One region of the Paenibacillus sp. EB106-05-06-XG162 genome, then DNA from elsewhere that is predicted to be linked to it. Evidence: a T-box and tRNA genes for the amino acid it is inferred to sense, from the RefSeq annotation. Region 1 holds a T-box; the other holds one or more tRNA genes.
The links. A T-box is a leader RNA that pairs with one kind of tRNA and senses whether it is charged. The one in region 1 lies ahead of metG (methionine--tRNA ligase), so its partner is inferred to be a tRNA-Met.

Region 1 (9,662 bases):
TCCCCGCAATCGCACCGAATATCCCCATCCAACCATTGAATCGATCCCGTGTATCGGGTTCTGACACCTCGAAATAAATTACATTAAACACAAGCCAGAATAGCCCGGTAGCAAGCCCTTGCACAAGCCCTAACAGCCAAATATAGTGAACGGCAGACGTCCCGAGAAGCAAGACAATCGCATAGAAACCCGCGGAGAGTGCAATCCCTATTCGAAAACATAATAATGTATAGCCTTTCTTCACCACATACCCTGCAATCCAGAATGTCAGCGCCATACACAAATGGGTCAAGAGCGTAAACCAGCCGATCGCCGCAAAATTATGACTTGCTTTCCAAAGGTATACACCGAGGAAGGTTCCCGATAGACTGCTCGCAATCACGAACAATGCGTGCACCGCAAGCAGCAGCCATGACTGGCCTGTAAGCCGTTCGGCTCGGTCCATTGGATGCGCCTTCTGCATCTGCAATCCTCCTACATCTGTTCTTCATTTGAACACCACTCGCATTAACGTACCCCAATTGGCATTAAAAGAACCACAATTCACCTATTTGCTCGTTGTGACTTATATCACTATACTAAGAAGTAGCAAAGTAGAGTCGCCGCACAAAATCATCCAACGTTAAATCCATTGACTCAACTTGGTTTTAATAATATACTTACTTACATTAAGTAACTAATGTGTAAGATTGAAAGTTAGGAGCGACGCGATATGACAATATCCAAAAAAATCACAGATGTGTTGAAGCATAAAGTCCGTTATATACAAGATACCAACCAGTCCCTCTATTTGGCCGGCCCAATCAAGCTGCCGGTGAATCTACATGGGGAGACGCATATTTTTCAGTGGTATTGCTGGGTGCCTAGCGATGCACTGCCGAATACGACCCCGGGACAAGAGCTTCCGATTGAAGCCTTGGTTGCCCGGTTATCGCAGGCTTCACTTGCAGAGATGCAGCAATCCAGCGTACTCGTCTACGGCGATTTCGAGCATGCGGATGATGCCATTATCCGATTCCATAGCATTTGCCATACAGGCGATATCTTCGGAAGTAAACGATGCGACTGCGGCTTCCAGCTCCGTCAATCGATGCAGATGATCGTGAAGCAAGGCGCTGGCGCGCTATTCTATCTTGCGAATCATGAAGGACGCGGTATTGGACTCTTCAGCAAAGCTCTAGCCTACTTGCTGCAGGAAGAAGGGCTCGATACGGTTGAAGCAAACCTACAGCTTGGATTCTCCGATGACTCACGAAATTATGAAGAAGCGATTCTCGTGCTTCAATCCTTGCGTTCCAAACCGGTTACACTCATTACGAACAACCCAAGAAAGCTGCAGGCTTTGCAGCAATCTGGCGCGAACCTATCTGGACGCGTTCCTCTCTGGGGTGATGTGTCCGAATTCAATGAGCGGTACCTGGAGACCAAGGTCGCTCGATCAGGCCATCTACGGACTGGCTCCGAATAATGAAGTCTACGCTAATGACTGTCATTCACCACGAAGCTCCTCGGTGAACGGCAGTCTTTTTTCGTGTAACCAGCTCGTCCTTCTATTGCCCTGACTACTGCTGCATGGGATAATAAGGGAAATGCACGACCTGTATGTATTTAGAGGAGGAATAGCCATGAGCATATTCGATAAAATGAAATCCGGTCTGAACCAAGTGAAAGATAAAGCACAGCAAACAGTAGAGTACACGAAGCTATACACCCAGATTGCGTCCAAACGCAAAGATATTCAGGAGCACTATGAGCAGCTCGGTGAACTCGTGTACCGTGCATCCGGGATGAGTACCGTCACATCCACTTCAATGGATGACGCTGAAGGGCGTATGAAGGGGCTATGCCGTGAAATTTCCGACATAGAAATCCAAATTGTAGCCTTAGAACAAGAACTCGCGCGTGTCAAAGGAGAAAAACTCTGTTCCTGTGGAGAAGCCGCTCCTTACGAGGCAAAATTCTGCAGTCATTGCGGCAACTCGTTTAAAGAAGAAATTTATGTGACTGAAGAGCCGATTGCCGTCACTCCCTCCTCAGAAGAAAGCGCGGATCGCGCGCACAGCAAGTCCGTGGATTCTGAGCCTGTAGACGCAGATGCACCGGAGCAGCCTGCCCCGGATCGCGATCAAGAGCGCCAAGAATAACGAATAACTAGGCACCAGAATCGGTACACTTAAAGCATACCAAGAGCAAGACAGCGTTCAATCGAAGGAAATTCGAAAAGAAACATCCCAAGCAGGATAACGAATAAAGCACACCAGGACTTAATCGTTCCGGTGTGCTTTTTCTTTTAACTCCAAGCTGCTGCGAACGCAGCAAAGCCGCCCTCTGACGAAGGCGGCTCTACCATCTACTTCTTATTCCATTAACCTGCAGTATGAAGCACAAAATTCATAACAAACAGCATTGCGATCACGTAGGATACGATGCCAACACTCTTCCATTTGCCTGTTGCGATCTTAAGGAGTGGATACGCGATGAAGCCGAATGCCATTCCATCCACGATACTCGAGGTGAGCGGAATCGCTGCAATCGTCAGAAACGCTGGGAACCAATCCGTCATATCGTCGAATTTGATCTCCCGAATGCCCTGGATCATTAGCCCCCCGATAATCATCAGCACCGGCGCAATCGCGGAGCTCGGAATCATCTTGATGAGCGGAATGACTGCCATCGAGCTCAGGAACAGAACCCCTGTCGTAATGGAGGTTAATCCTGTTCTCCCGCCAGCCGAAATCCCCGCTGCTGACTCCACCGAAGAAATCGTCGGACTCGTACCGAGCAGACCAGCACTCACGGCAGATACCGCACTAGCTTGGAACGTACGCTTGAACTTGTCAGGACGCTTGATCATTTCCATCTGACCATGAATCAAGCCGACATTCTCGAACAAGACGACCAAGATGAGCGAGAATACCGCGACCCAGAAGACGATTGAACCGATGCTGTCGAAGGACATGGCACCGATGAACGAACCATAATCCGCAAGGGATAGGGCCGTTTCACCTCCAGAACCTGTATTCAGTCCGCCGAACAACGCTGCAAGCGCTGTGCCAAGTGCGATACCGATCAACAGATTCCCCCGGACATTACGCACGAACAAGAAGAGCGTAATCCCAAGTGAGGCCAACGTCAGAAGTACGTGCGGGTCGGAAAAACTGCCTAACGCCAAGAGCGTGCTCTTACCAGAGACGATCAAGCCGCCTTTTTCCATCCCAATGAACGTGAGCAAGAACCCGATCCCAACCGTAATCGCATGTTTCAGCGAATTCGGGATCGCCTTGGCAATCAAATCCGTCAAAGACGTGAATGAAATGGCCGTAACCACCAAGCCCGAAATGAAGACGGCGGCCAACGCTTCCTGCCAGGGTAACCCCATACCTTGTACAATCGTGTACGTGAATAATGCATTCACACCCATACCGGGTACAAGCACATTCGGGGTATTTGCCCAGAAGCCGACCATGAGACAACCTATAAACGATGTAAATACTGTCGCCGCAACGCCCATTTCAAAAGGAATCCCCGCATCCGCGAGAATCGACGCATTGACGACAATAATATAGACTACTGTAAAAAATGAGACGATTCCCGCCATGATCTCTTGGGTTACGTTCGTACCGTGTTCCTGTAGACGAAACCATTTTTGAATCATTTGGTGAACCTTCTTCTTCGTAAAACCCCTCGCCCGCCCAAAATGTGTATAGATCTCACATCTCGCTGTACATTGTAACAAGAACATCTCAAGCACACAATGTAATAATTTAACAAAGTATCAGGCTTTTAGAATGACTGCTGGCTGAGAAGACGCGTCTCTTCTTCGATCTGACGGATATCGATGCGTTCAAACAATAATTCGAGATTCTGTATCCATTGATTGTCCGGAACCGAGATCCACTGCCAGACTGGATCCTTAAGCGACAAGAATTCTCTAATCTTATCACAGGCAAAAGGAATAAACGGCTGTAGCAAATTCGCAAGGTTCGCGATGATTTGTGTGCAAGTATATAATGTATCGCTGCACGCCGATCGGTTTTCCTTGACCTGTACCCAGGGTTTGCGTTCATCGAAGTATTTATTCGCAGAGCGAATGTGGGCGAAGATGAGATCCAGGGATTCCTTGAATCTAGCTTCCTCAATGCCTGTTCCAGATTGTTGGTAAAGTTCTTCGAGCGCCTCTCTCCACGTTGGATCCATGTGCCCGGCTGGAACGTGCGCATCGAGCGATTTCTGAATGAATGCGAGCGTACGGTTCACGAAATTGCCGAAGGCACCTAGCAACTCGCCGTTATGGCTATAAATGAACTCCCGCCAAGAGAAATCTGTATCTCGTCGCTCCGGACCATTAGCAATAAGGAAATAGCGAATAGAATCTGCTGAATACCGTTGCAGCATATCAGGTACCCATATCGCCCAATTCCGGCTCGTCGAGAACTTTCTTCCTTCAAGTGTCATGTATTCGCTCGAAATAATCCGATCCGGCAAATGGAGATCACCAACGCCTCGTAATAACGCCGGCCAAATAACGGAATGAAACGGTATGTTATCTTTGCCATGCACATAATAGGCGAGCACGTCCCCTTCTCCTTCGATCCAGTACGGTTCCCAGCGATTTCCGGTCTCGTTCGCCCACTGCTTACTCGCTGACAAATAGCCGCAGACTGCCTCGATCCAGACATAAATCTTCTTCTCTTCGAACCCTTGCACAGGAACCTCGATCCCCCAATCCAAATCTCTTGTTACGGCTCGATCCTGTAACCCTTCATTGAAGTACCGCTGCGTCATCTGCACCGCATTATCTCGCCATCCCGTGGCATGTTGGGCGTATAAGGTGAGCTCTTCTTGGAATTTCGAGAGCTCGAAATAATAATGCTCCGTTGCCCGCTCCACAGGGGAATTACCGCATAGCTTACAAGTTCGATCCAGCAAATCCGCTGGATCGAGCAGTGCCCCGCAGACATCGCATTGATCCCCTCTCGCAGTGCTGCCGCATACCGGACAAGTCCCTTCGACATATCGATCGGGCAGGAATCGATGATCCGTCTCACAGTAGGTCTGCTGGACCGTCTTTCGATACAGAATTCCTTTTCGCAGAAGTGCTAAGAATACCTCTTGCACAACATGATGATGACCAGCCTGATCTGTACGCGTATACCAGTCGTAAGAGACACTCAGCTTAGCGAAGCATTCAATGAATTGCCTGTGGTAACGATCGGCGATTACCTGCGGTTCTACGCCTTCCTTCGCCGCTTGCACCGCAATCGGCGTCCCATGGCAATCACTGCCCGATACATAAAGGACCTTCTTCCCCTTCGCACGGTAATAACGCGCGAGCACATCACCCGGCAGCAGGCTCGAGAGGCGCCCGAGGTGCAGATCACCGTTCGCATAAGGCCATGCCCCGCCAATAAATACATACTCCATCTTTCATCCTCCTTTTTCTTAGAAAACGCAAAAAAACCCTCATCCACAAAGGGACGAGAGTTCAACTCACGCGGTACCACCCAATTTCATTCCTGCCTTCCAGCAGTCACCTCTTCGGGTACTGCGCCAAGCAAGCAGCGGTTATACCCTAGCACAGTAACGGGTGCAGGACCCGGCGCAGCCTACATCCCCAAGCGGGGATTCGATGCGCAGCTCTGAGACCATATTCCCAAGGTTATTCCCTGCTCCTTCTCAGCTACCGGAGCTTTTCTGTAAGAGACATCGCCATTGGTACTCTTTCTCTTCTTCGCTTTTAGATTCATTTTCATTTATTGGAATATTAAGGTATTTATCTTATGAAGTCAAGTCTATTCATCATATTTTTACGATTCTAACGAATACAGAATTTTACACCGCGAATCTCAACGAGAATGGTATAATTCTTCATAACAATGTGATTATTGCAAAAAAGGAAGTGTTCCCTATGAATAACCTGATTATCTTGATCTTATTGGCATTCGTTGTGTTCATCATCGTCATCATTGCCAAACGTGGATCACAAAGACCGAGTGAAGGCAGTGAATATTCGAGCTCCCATTTCTATGCGGACTCTAGCAGTACGAACTTCGATCATAACCATAATAGCTCCCCAAATGATAGCGGCAGTTCACTGGGCCATAGCGACGGGGACAGCGGCAGTAGCGGAGATAGCGGCGGAAGCAGTGCAGATTAAATACAAAGAATGCCCTCCCCATGAGGGGTAAGGCGCTCCCATATTGCTATTGTCGGGCATTTCTAGGAGCTTGCCGATGGCAAACTCCTCTTATTTTCTCCGAACCCAGACATGCCGATAATCTACTTTCCCCCAAGCATTGAGCGATATCCCACCAAGCGATGGATGATGACTCGCCGTTTGCACATTATGATAGAGGAACAACAATTGGAGCTGATGCTTCAACGCTTTTTCAATTTCATGCAGCATCATCATTCTCTTATCTAAATTCTCCTCCAGGAGACACTTCGCAATCCCATGATTCACAACCAGAGCACCAGCGGGACTCAGATGATTGCGAATAAAACTCGTATCCATGGTGTACATCTCCATCAGCGTAATGTCCGACTGTTCCCCCAGCACCTCTCCCGCAAAGACCATATCTGCGGCAGCCAGCTTATCTTGGTTTGCTAGATCCCGGATGGGCACAACCACCACCTCGACTTGAATACCAATCCGCTTGCACGCTTCTTGAATCCACGCCGCACAACGCTCATTGCTTACCATCTCATACGTATATAACGTTATTCGCTCGCCTTGATAGCTCGAAGACCGGACAAGCTCCTTCGCGTACGACAGATGATATTCTGAGTGGAAGGACGGATCCCCTTGGTCCCGAATGAACCCTTCAGCCGGATACATCCGATGGCCACCCAAGTCAACAATCATCTGCTCCCGATCCAATCCAACATGAATCGCTTGGCGCAGCTGAGCATCCTGCAGCACCCCTTCCTTGGCTAGATTGAATGTGAGATAACTGCTTCCTTTCTCCAATTGATGAAGAAAAGGCTGGTCTCCCGCTGTAGGCTGAGCCTCATTATACAACAGCTGCGCATCCTGCTCCTTCACTTGTAGGAGCAAATCCCGCTCATAATTCGGCCATACCCACATTTCAATCCGATCCAAATGCGGGCACCCTTCGAAATAGCTCTCATACGATTCAAGCACCATCTTCGATGCATTGTTCTCCACCATTCGAAAAGGGCCTGTCCCCACTGGCATAGCCGCAAGGTCCTCGGCACCCTGCTCGTCATATCGATCTTCCGGAACAATCGAATACCGCTCCGTACAAATAAAACGATCGAAAATCGCATTTGACGTATTCAATAGAAACTCGATGCAATAGTCGCTGATAACCGTAATCTTCTGAATCATCGCTGGAATCCATTCCGCTGGCGCCTCCGTCTGAATCCGGTGAAACGTATAAGCAACATCGCGAGCCGTCATCCGCTTCCCATGATGGAATCGAACCCCTTTGCGCAGATAGAAGGTCCATCGTATCTTCGCCGCATCGCATTCCCAAGCGTGTGCGAGCTCCGGAACGATTCGCTGCTCTTTACTCGAATAAGACACGAGCGTGTTGAAAATCTGCCTCATCCAGTGTGCCTCTGTACGACGAATCACATGAGCAGGATCGAGGTCGAGCACCGGACGGTAAAAAGGAAACCGCAGCACATCCTTCGCATCCGAATCCTGACGAACTCCGAATTGTGTCGAGATCCATGTGGTCACCTCATCTTTGAGATCCTGATTATCGTGCGAATCCAGCATGCGCCACGCCTCTTGGATATGTTCGTTCAGCACGAGTGACTTGATTCTCTCCAACAGCACTTTACGGTAGGAGGTGTGGAAAATAAGACGGGACAAGTTGCCGCGCCCACGTCCTGCATGCCATTCCACGTCCCCCTGCTCCTCCATCCGACGCAGCACCAATTGTGCATTACGACGCGTGCAATCCCATAAACCCGTTAGGTCATCCATCGATAGCGACACGGCTTGCCCATCAGGAATTGCAGCATAGTGCTCACGCAATTTCACGAAATACACTTCAACTTCCATCCGTTCTTCCCTCCAAAAAGGCGAAATAGGATGCATACCCTTTTCGCTTTTTCTTCTTCTTTTTCAAAAGTATAATGGGGTTCATTCCCACAGTAAAGAGGAGGATGCAAGAGCGATGCAGCGAACGAATGCAACAACTCAAATAGCCCTACCAACAAAATCATCGATCTGGATGCACCCGAACTTCCTGGTTCTATTCATCTCGGGGGCCATGATCACCTTCGGTAATAAAATCTATGAGCTGGCACTGCCTCTCATTCTCTATCAATGGACTTCATCCTCGGTAGCGATGTCGACGATGCGCGGCATTGAATTTCTGCCGAATCTCTTACTCGCCATGTTCATCGGTGTCCTCGTCGACCGTGTCCGCAAGAAACAGTGGTCCTTATGGGCTGTGCTGTTCCAAGTGATCATCCTGTTCTTACTCTACTTCCTATCGATTCGCAGTGAGCCTTCGATGGCGATCTTCTATATCGGTGGATTCCTGCTCATGACATGCAATTATGCCGTGGGCAATGCCCGTGTTGGTATGGTCAAACACACCTTGCCGAATGAAATGCTGACCTCCGCGAATGCTTCATTCAATTTCATTACGACGCTCATCGGCATTATGGGACCTGCGTTAACCGGACTGGTACTCATGCTGCCACGGCTGCAGGATAGTCTCTTTCTAACAGGACTCTTATTTATGATCGGGTTCATCACCCTCTTATTCCTTCGATCGGAAGAGATCATCACACCGCCGAAGCAGCAAGGGTTCTGGCGAGAACTCCATGCGGGCTGGGTCGAATTGCGCAGCAATCGTCTGCTGTGGCTCATCACGTTGACCGTCATCTTCTTGAACTCTACATCAGGCATGGTCGATACGACGATCATCTTCTTCGCGAAGGATACCCTCAAACTTGCGAATTTCGAGCTCGGACTTGTCCTCTCAGCTGCCGGAGCTGGCGGACTCATTGGAAGCTTCTTGCTAAAGCCGCTGCGGAGGCGATTCGAAGCTGGGGTCATCGTGACCTTGACTACCCTATTCGTCGGGTTTACGTATGGAATGCTCTATGCCGCACATTCGGGAATTTGGCTTGCTGCAGCACTCTTCTTCAACGGGCTCTTCGAGACGATCAGCACAGTTAGTATATGGACCTTCCGTCAAGAGACGACCCCGCATCACCTCATCGGACGGATCAGCGGGATTACGGGATCACTCTTCAAGCTAGGCATGCCGTTCGCCATATTCGCTGCCGGATGGATTTCTGAACTCGCGAACCCGGCTGTCGTATTCGGAATTGCGATGCTCGGGAATCTGGTCATTTTCTTATGCTGCCGATTTAGTTCATTATGGGTCAAGAGAACCTCGAGTCGATAACAGAACGGATGCAGTCCGAAGAGGCTCATGCACTGCTACATGGCCTCTCAACGTTCATTTTATAGATTTTCTAGATCCCTGATGAGAGATCCTGTACACATACACCTGACTGCGGCTCCTGTCTTGCCCAAGCATCCATCCATTGAATGACTTCCAGCCGCTTCGCCCAAGAGTTTTTCAAGCCTTTGAACAAATCTGCATACTTACAACCCGCTATGATTCTGTGGCTAGCAATCCAAGCTTCGCGCGGCAATCGGAATAAAG
Region 2 (9,662 bases), on a different contig from region 1:
TAGCCGCTAAATAAACGATGGTACTGAATCCGAATTCCTTCCATATATCCGAGATAATAAGTACAGGACGGAACCAGTGGTTGCTGCCTAAGAAAAAGATGGGCTCTACGCCCAGAAATCCCAGCAGTTGATTAACAATGCCTGTTTCGGGAGACAAAATATCGATTAATATGCCGCCCAAAATAATCCAGGACAAAAAATGCGGTAAATAAATCAGTGTCTGAATCCCGCGTTTGATTAATGCATTACGAATCTCATTCAAAAGTAGTGCGATGATAATCGGCACGATAAGTCCAGTACATATTTTCAATGAGGCGATAATGACTGTGTTTTTGATTGCCTGCACCGTATCCGGAAGCATAAAAATGTAAGTGAAATTGTCGAAACCGACCCATTTTGAATTAAAAAAACCCATTAGACCGTTGCCGCGTATGCGAGTAAATTTTTGGAACGCAATGACGATGCCAACCATCGGGATATAGCTAAAAATGATAGCCAAAATGAAGCTAGGCAAGATCATTGCATGCAGCGGAAGCTCCCTGATCCACCTTTTACGCATATCGGTACCTCCTCTTATCCCCATGAAGTAAAGAGAGAGGGGAGTGTGATCCCCCCTGTCACTTTCTAAATTCAGCTTGTTATTGCTGCTTTGCGTACCATTCGTTGACTTCTGCTGTAATTTGATCGCCGCCAAGCTTTTTCCATTGCTCAACAAATTTATCGAACTCGTTGATGGAAGCAGCGCCCATAATGATTTTGGTAAATGTTTCGTTTTGCAATTTGTCCAGCACACCTTGTCTTTCGACCATCGTCGGTGTATTAGCTCCCAGATAAGCCGTCGTCAGTAATGTATCCTTATAGCCGGCAAGCACTTCGAACGAGGATTCCGTTGGACCTGCCTGACGGTAGGTTGCCCATTGTGAGTCGTCACCGTTTTTGAAAGCCGTGACTTTATCATAGATAGCCTTCTGCTCCGGATTCAGCTTTGACACATCACCGGACTCCACTGCCCCTTTCACGGCGAGGTAGTTATCTGGAACATCTTTATTGGGCGCGAACACCTGGAATAGCGGATACTGGAACAGCTCCGTGCCTTTCGCTGAAAGCGCGTATTTCTCCCAGTCAGCTGTCTTGCCATAGGCACGCTCCAACCATAAGTTCAGCATTTTGACAATGACTTCCGGATGCTCGTAACCAACCTTTGCCACTTCATATTCATAGACAGGGAATCCTACACCCGGTATCGCGGGCTTATCGTCTGCGGACACGATCGGGTACGGCTTCCATTCCATGCCTGGATTTTGCTTTCTAGCATCGTTGAACGGCCAGTAGGAATACCAGTTGGCGCCATAATAAATACCCACTTTGTTCTGCGAGATCGATTCAGTCACTTTCCCGCCGTCTTTCACAGCAAATTCCTTATCCAGAAAACCTGCTTTATACAGTTCTTGCAGCTTCGCAAGCGCTGTTTTCATTTCTGGAGCAATGTTGCCGTTCATCAGCTTCCCTGAAGCATCTTTAATCCAAATGCCCGGATAAGCATGGAATCCATTATAATAACCCGTTAAACCTGTAAGCTCTTTGCTGATGGCCAAGCCGAAGGTGTCGGCTTTTTTGTTTCCGTCTGGATCCTGCTTAATGAACGCTTCAGAGATCTTCAGCAATTCGTCCATCGTCTTAGGCGGCTGCAATTTCAATTTATCCAGCCAATCGGTACGGATCCATAAAATATCAGCGTTCGTAATGTTGCCGCCAAACTTCGGAATCGCCATTAATTTGCCGTTGAACGTTGCTGACTTTAGCGCTAGTCCGCCATCTTGATTTGCCAGCTCCTTCAGCGCAGGTGAAGCATATTTTTCCCATACCTCTGTTAAGTCCTGAACTTGGTCGCCTTCTACCAACTGGTTCATCTGCTTCGTATTTGCACCGAATACATCCGGGATGTCATTGGATGCGATCGAAATGTCCAATTTGTTGCTGTCGCCGCTTGGGTCACCCAACCAGTCATACACGAGCTTCACGCCGAGAGCGCTCTCATATTCCCTTGTCCAAACATTGTTTTCGTTCGTATCGCCATTCTCAAAGCGATCGGCCGGCAGTGCCATACGCACCGAATGAACCTCAATGGGCGGATCGTATTTGCCGATCGGGTCGTAATTTACTTCAGGGCTTTTGTTATCTGCCGGAGCGGTTGTCGCTTGACTATCTGCCGGCTGCTGCGAAGCTTCGTTGACTTTCTCATCTCCACCGCACGCCGTCACCATCAGCGAAAATCCTACCAAGCAAGCGGTTAAAAGTGTGCCTAACTTCTTCCTTTCCATTTCATAACCCCCTACGACTTTGAGATTTTTGTTCTACGAGTTGATTATAAGTGGGCAACGCGGTTGCAATCTATTCGCCTATCTTTACTTTGGGGTCGCATTTCTAGACATGACAACACTGTCGCGATATTCCTGCGGCGTTTTCTGAAGCGCTTTGCGGAAAAAACGGTAAAACGATTGCTCAGACAAAAAACCGACTGAAATCGAAATCTCATGAATTTTCAATCGGTTTTCTTCCAGCAGTTCCATCGCTTTGTGCAGTCGAGCCGTCATAATGTAGTCCGACAAGCCTTCATTCGTGACCTTCTTGTACAACCGAGATAAATAAGAAGGGTTATGGCCGACGACATCGCCGATTCGATTAAGTGTCAAGTCTCCTGCCAAGTTCTGCTGGACATATCGCTGCACCTTTCGAATTACGTCATGTTCCTGATTGCCTTGTCCGGAAAGCTTGTGTTCGAACAGCACCTCTGCTAGGTGATAAAAATAATCGACAACTTCCTTCCAGTTGTGTTGACAGTCGAGTGCTGTCATTTTCCCCAAATTGATTCTACTTCCGATATCATTCTGAATTTCCCAGCGGTTAATATATGATAAAAAAATCGATACGAGCGTATAATAGACTTCGGTTTTAATGGAATTCATCGCATCGATTCCTTCGGCTATCACTTTCATAATCTCCGCATATTCTGCAATGAATTGGTCTCTCTGCCCATTCTCGAGCACCGTCTGAAGTAAGTTAAGCTTTTTCAACTGCTTTCTTCGTTCGTGGTTCGATGGGGCGCCCGAAGCAGCTTGGACAGATTGCTCCAGAAGAAGCAGCTGCTGCCCTAACCCAAGTCCTCGATTTAGCTGCTGCTGCAAGTGATCAAACTGTTCAGCAATTTGAGTCCATTCCTGGAACGTTGCTCCAATGGCGATAGATAGATTCAGTTTTAGCAAGCCGCTGCATGCGTCCTGGATCATTTCCGCTGCACCCTTTAGAAATACGAGACAATGCTGACGAAGCTCAATAAGCTTGTCGACAGTTAAGGCTTCCTTTGGTTCTGCGGGCTGAATCAGCCAAAGCACCTTCGTTTTTTTCTCAAAATCAAACGAAATCAACTGTACCTTAGCCGATAAATATTCCTTCGCGATATTCTGAATGGCAAATAGATAGAGAGATTTGTCGAAGGAACGAACGTCTTCATTCCAATTGTCTACCCTTCCGATCATAACGACGACAGGCTTGGCCGGCTCGAGCTCGATGTTAACCTCCTGGAAGCTCAAGCTGAGAGCGTCGTACGTTAATAAATCCCCTTGAACAAGCTCCCACAGCAGCTCCTTCTGCAATCGAGGAGCAATCAGCTGCATCTGCTGTTTAGATTTCGTAATAAACTCCTCTGCCGCGACCGCTTCAGATAAAGCTGTTACTGCTTTTTGTACTGCTTGAACGATGGCCTCGTCACCCTCTGTTTTTAGCAAATAATCCACGCTACCGTTGCGAATCGCTTCGTGAATATATTCAAAATCGCTATATCCCGTCAAAAAAATCACTTTGCATCTCGGCCAGCATGTTACAATTTCCCGGTGCAGCTCGATTCCGCTCATGCCCGGCATGCGAATATCCGTCAGTACGATATCGATTTTGATCGTTTGCATGCAGCGAAGAGCATCTGCCGAAGAGTAGGCGCTTAGCACCTCCAATTCAGGGATTGCCTTTCTATCAAACAAATCGACAATAGTCTCGACGATCAAAGCTTCATTGTCAACAATTAGCAATCTATTCAACCTGATCAACTCCCCTAGTAGATAAATGCAGCACAACCAGTAAGCCTCCCGCTGCCCCACGGTCGACAGTCAATCCATACAATTCACCATATCTTAACTTTAGACGTCGGTGCACGTTCAGTAATCCGGTAGATTCCTTTCCGAGTACGTGAGAGCGTAGCTCATGCTGCAGCTCAGCAAGCCCCTCTTCCGAAATGTTCTCTCCATTGTCCTCCACTTTGATCCGTAAAGCTTCGTCTGCAGACTCAAACCGGACCGTCAGGATGCCATCCGCCACTTTGTCTTCCAGTCCGTGTACATAGGCATTTTCAATGATGGGCTGCAAAATGAGCCGCGGAACCGGAAGCTTGTGAAACGGATTAGGAAGCTCCGCCCATTCCACGGTGATCTGCCTAGAAAAGCGCAGCGATTGAATTTCGGTATAGGCCTTCGAGTGGCTCACTTCCTGTTCGAGCGAAACCGTCTCGGCGCTAGTCCGGGTAATGAATCTAAAATAATCTCCGAGGTGCTGTACAAGCCGCTCCGCCGTTTGAACATCATGCATTCGAACGAGTCCCTGCAAAATAAAAAAGCTGTTATACAGAAAATGCGGATTAATCTGCGACTGCAGCTGCTTCAGCTCCGCTCCCTGAGAACGGATACGCTCCTCATACACTTCACCGATCAGCTTATTCAATTGACTAACCATCGCATTGAACTGTCCGTACAAATATTTGAACTCGTCACTGTAATGATGGTCAATTTCTACCTGCAAGTCCCCTTTCTCTACTTTTCGGAACGAAGTGACGAGACGTTTGAGCGGCCGATGAATTAACTGGAAAATCCAATATGAAAAAACAACAATCACAATGGTTGAAAGGATGGATAGCAGCCACAACAGTTTGCGGTATTTGTCCAGCGGTCCAAGTGCTGTATCCTCCGGAACATAGACAGCCAAATATGTGTCTAGCAGCTTGGAATATTCGAAAGTAATCAAATAGTTCATGCCGTTGATGCTTAGGCTGCCTTGATTGCTCTTCCCGCTTTGTATCGCTGAATGATTGAGGAACTTCCTTAGTTCAGGCAATTTAAAATCGCTATTTCCGTCCGTAAATGACCATTTCTGCTTTATGTTAATCAATGCTGCGCCCGCTCCATTCATGTCGATGATATGGCGAAGCGTGTCTCGAAGCTTCTCTGAAGATAAATCGACTCCTAGCGCAATCGTCAGAGGGAGCTTCTGGAACGGATCGGGATACACCTCACTCAGAAAAAGACTCTTCTTCCAATAGGTGATCTTCGAGCCTGAGCTGCCGGACATTTTCAATGCATACAACTCATCTTCGGGAATGTGATTGTCGTAGCTGTTAGCAAAGATGCCCCTATCCAGCGAGGGGATATACACCTTTACGTTTTGAACATATAAGCTTGATGTTTTCAGCAGATTCAGCTTCTCTTTCACGTTGAGAATAGTCTGTATTCTTGTGTAATCGTCCAATTCTGCGGCAATCGTCCGAATTTTCTGGAAATCGTCGTTGAATATAAGCTCCTTGTTGATCCGGATAATCCGCTCCATTTCATTTTCAAAAGAGCTTATATAAAAATGAACCTTGGAAGCCACGGATTGTGACAGTTCCTCGCGGGTGTTGTTCTCCGCTGATTGAATAATGTAGATGCTGATGCCGTATATAGGAATCATGACGATGAGAAACGATAGAAGCAGCTTCGTAAAAATACCCGCATGAAACACTTTGAATACGTTCATACATTCCCCCCGAAATGATATAGATGAGAAATAACGTAGGATTGTCGTCATGTTGCGGACTGAGAATATCTACGATGAGAGTTTTGAAGCGGTAAGAGAAGGTAATTTGGTAGGCAAATATAAAGATGATTAGCACAATTCGATAAGAGGAGGTAAACCCAAGGAAGTAAAATCACCTTGTATATTCTTCAGAAGAAGTCTATTTTCCTTTTAGTGATATATAAAAAAAGAGTGCCATACCACCACCAAACCATTCAGAGAATTTCGCTATTGCTTGATCGACGAACTTTTGCTGTGCTTCTGGGTTCCGTTATTCATGTCAACATGCTACAATTAGGGTGGTATTGACTTCAAATTTTTCTATAATTTTCTCTCAGAGGAGGTAGACTCAAATGTCAAATAAAGAGTCGCTAACACGTGGATCGTTAATTTGGGAAGGGAGAAAACGCACAATCTTCGGCTTGCCGCTTTCATTTACAAAATACTTTGTGTACGAGAAAAGATTGGTCACAAGAAAAGGATTCATTTCATTGGTAGAGGATGAATTGGATTTCTATAAAGTACTAGATAAGAGTCTAGTGTTACCATTCTGGCAGCGTGTATTCGGTTGCGGTTCGATTCACCTCAATGTTGCCGATGTGGATACACCAATCAAAATACTTGAATCGGTTAAAGCTCCACGAGAAGTCTACGATCACATCGATACTATCGTAACGGAACTGACAAAGAATAACTCGGTGCGTACAGCCGCCAGCATCCTAGGTTCGATATCGCAAGAAGACTTCATTCGTTAGATGTTCTTATAAGCAATTATCTACGAATTAAAAACTCCAGAAATGCAATAAACCCTTACTCCGTAAGGGTTTATCTTGTACCAGGCTGTTCAATCCAAATAAATATTAATAAAAACAAAAGAGCCCTTATATCAAGGACTCTCAGGTTTGATCTTGTATGATCTGTAGTGGGCTCGAACCACTGACCCCTACCCTGTCAAGATAGTGCTCTCCCAGCTGAGCTAACAGATCATGTTATGAAGACAAATACTATAGTACCAAATTCTGATTGCGATGTCAATCTAAAATCTAGAAATCTCTGAAACTTATGTATGATAGATCAAGGATTACTATGGTGGGCCCTGAGGGACTCGAACCCCCGACCAATCGGTTATGAGCCGACCGCTCTAACCAACTGAGCTAAGGGCCCTTAATCAATTCATCATCATAAGAATTTGGTTGCGGGGGCAGGATTTGAACCTGCGGCCTTCGGGTTATGAGCCCGACGAGCTACCGAGCTGCTCCACCCCGCGTCATTTATTCAATAGCGACAAAAATAAATATACACTATATATACGAGTAAAGTCAAGAAAAATTTAACGTTCTAAACAATTATCACCTTAGGTGATAAATCGTACCCCGTAACGCCCCTTACGCGAGCGAAAAATCTCGATTTCCTGCGGATCTGAATAGCCATAAATCCATGCGTCATTCTCGATGCGCTTCAGGATGCAGCTCGCTTGAAATTTGGTATTGTACAACTTGCCCCAGTAGATCCATTTCATATTGACTCAGCTCCTGTCTTATCACGATGTCTTCTTTATGCCTATAGAATACCCCATAACATGAAAAAAAAGCCTTAAACTCCATACGAAGTTTAAGGCTCTTCTTACTTAACCTGCTGGTACGATTTCCGTCGTGCCACCGTTCATGCCGTTAGCTGGCTTACTCGGGTTCTTCTTCATTTCGATCAGCAACTTGTCGCCTTCTTTTTGCCACTCTTTCAAGCCCTCTGCAGAAGATTTCTTGCCATCAAGTACCGTCTGGAAGATCTCTCTTCCTTTTTCTCCCACTTGAAGAATGTTAGGGTACTTATTATACAAATCCATCTCTTGGTTGTTTGGTGTTACAGGCTTCAACGTATAGAAAGCTGCAATGTTATAGTTCAAACCATCCTTTGGTTGAATATATTTCTTACGGGATACAATCTCGTAGCTGCTGCGTGATTTCAATTTCGCCCATTCTTCACTATTCAAGAACTTAATGAAATCCCAAGCATCTTTATCATTTTGAGCTTTGGCATTAATACCCATCAAGTTGTTCAGATAAATGTTACCACCAATGCCTGGTGCTTCAGGATGCGTTGGAAGGGTTACAACATCCCAATCCACTTTCTCGAAGTTCTTAATTTTAGATGCATTTTTGTTCGCATCCAAAATATCGTTCACATAGCTGTAATCCGCAATCGTCATCGCCGTTTTACCGGACAAGAAGCTATCGCTTTGCAGCGGATTATAACGTCCACCATTAGACGAATCATCCTGTAGGTCTTTTTGTGTTGGAATGACTTTCTCGGATACCAGCTTCGCAAATGTGCTCCAAGCTTTCTCCCAAGCTGGTGTATCAACCGTCATCTTGTCGCCCTTATCATCATACATACGAAGCTGCAAGGCAGAGAGATACGTTCCTGTCATATCATAGAAAGGATCTCCTGACCAACGATTCATTTGAAGTCCGAACTTCTTGTTCGCACCCTCACCCGATTTCAAACGGCGTGCTAGCGTAAAGACATCGTCCCAGCTCATGCCGTCTTTAGGCGGCTCAATATTGTTCTGTGTGAAGAATTTCTTATTATAGAATAAGGCCGATGAACCAAACGTAGGCGCAAGACCATAAATATTGTTGTCGCCCAAATCTTTAATGCCTTCCATAACCGTCGGAACAATATCTGTCGTATCAAATTTATCTTGTTGGATCATTGGATCCAGCTGTTTCAACATATTCTCACGAACGAGCTTCTTATACACATTCGTGTCCATAATCATCACGTCAGGAGCATTTGGACCCGAGAGCAGCTTCTTCGTTTCTTCGTATGGATCCGGTTGCTTCTGATCTGGCTTCGGCTCTTCATAACGATAGTTGCTATTGTCAATCGCTGATACGAATTCAATCTTCACATTCGGATGCGTATATTCATAGATATCTGTATATTGCTGACGTAGATAGGAGTCATCGCCTCCGTAACTATAGATCGTACCAATCCGTAATACTTTCTCTTGTCCAGCTTCCTCGCTTTCACCCTTGCTGCATGCCGCAAGAACAGGAGCGAATAATGACAAACTTAACGTAACCATTAACAGCTTCTTACTCCACTTTGTCTTCATCCTAAATTATCCCTCCAATGATTTGGGTGACCGAATAATAATCTGATCCCCATCGAACTCCATTGATGCTTTATCTTTAATTTGCAGAGCTTGCAAGTACTCTTTAGGCACCTGCAAACGTCCAACCCGGTCTACAACCACGTACGCTTCATGAATCTCCTGAAGTCCGCCTTGACCCTTGAGCAGTGCCTCTTCATCTTGATCCAAATTCGGATTCCGTTTGATGAACTCCGTACTTGTCAGACCATCCCGAATGGCTACTACACGATCGACTTTCTCAGCGAGCGATAAATCATGGGTTACGATAACGATCGTTACGCCCAGCTCTTGATTCAACCTCCGGAAAATCCCCATAATGCTATCCGAGGTCTGCGTATCCACAGAACCTGTCGGTTCATCGGCCAGCAGAAGCCGTGGACGATTCGAGAGCGAGATCGCAATCGCCACACGCTGCTGTTCCCCCCCGGAGAGCTGATGCAGCTTGTTATACATCCGGTCTTTCAGACCGACCCATTCAAGCAATTGCTTCGCATAGGCGCGGTCTACCTTCCCGCTGAGCATCATCGGCATCTCCACATTCTCAATCGCTGTTAGATAAGGGAGCAAGTTCCGCGCATTATTCTGCCAGATGAACCCGACCGTATTACGTTTATACTCTACGAGCTGATCA

Region 2: it encodes a tRNA-Met, which carries the amino acid that the T-box ahead of metG (methionine--tRNA ligase) is inferred to sense. The anticodon was not compared.

The regions. Positions count from the first base shown of each region.
Region 1 is NZ_JBYTDT010000002.1:41,991-51,652, reverse strand. It holds gene AC3WU2_RS06070 (MFS transporter) at 1-463, opposite strand, end outside; gene AC3WU2_RS06065 (GTP cyclohydrolase II) at 713-1,468, shown strand; gene AC3WU2_RS06060 (zinc ribbon domain-containing protein) at 1,626-2,144, shown strand; gene AC3WU2_RS06055 (NCS2 family permease) at 2,366-3,655, opposite strand; gene metG (methionine--tRNA ligase) at 3,784-5,424, opposite strand; T-box leader at 5,471-5,741, opposite strand; gene AC3WU2_RS06045 (hypothetical protein) at 5,909-6,157, shown strand; gene AC3WU2_RS06040 (SgrR family transcriptional regulator) at 6,248-8,035, opposite strand; gene AC3WU2_RS06035 (MFS transporter) at 8,151-9,398, shown strand; gene AC3WU2_RS06030 (phosphotransferase) at 9,469-9,662, opposite strand, start outside.
Region 2 is NZ_JBYTDT010000001.1:469,885-479,546, reverse strand. It holds gene AC3WU2_RS01820 (ABC transporter permease) at 1-559, opposite strand, end outside; gene AC3WU2_RS01815 (extracellular solute-binding protein) at 639-2,321, opposite strand; gene AC3WU2_RS01810 (response regulator transcription factor) at 2,406-4,091, opposite strand; gene AC3WU2_RS01805 (sensor histidine kinase) at 4,084-5,835, opposite strand; gene AC3WU2_RS01800 (PH domain-containing protein) at 6,228-6,629, shown strand; tRNA gene AC3WU2_RS01795 (tRNA-Val) at 6,788-6,860, opposite strand; tRNA gene AC3WU2_RS01790 (tRNA-Ile) at 6,962-7,038, opposite strand; tRNA gene AC3WU2_RS01785 (tRNA-Met) at 7,065-7,141, opposite strand; gene AC3WU2_RS01780 (hypothetical protein) at 7,229-7,393, opposite strand; gene AC3WU2_RS01775 (ABC transporter substrate-binding protein) at 7,502-8,992, opposite strand; gene AC3WU2_RS01770 (ABC transporter ATP-binding protein) at 8,999-9,662, opposite strand, start outside.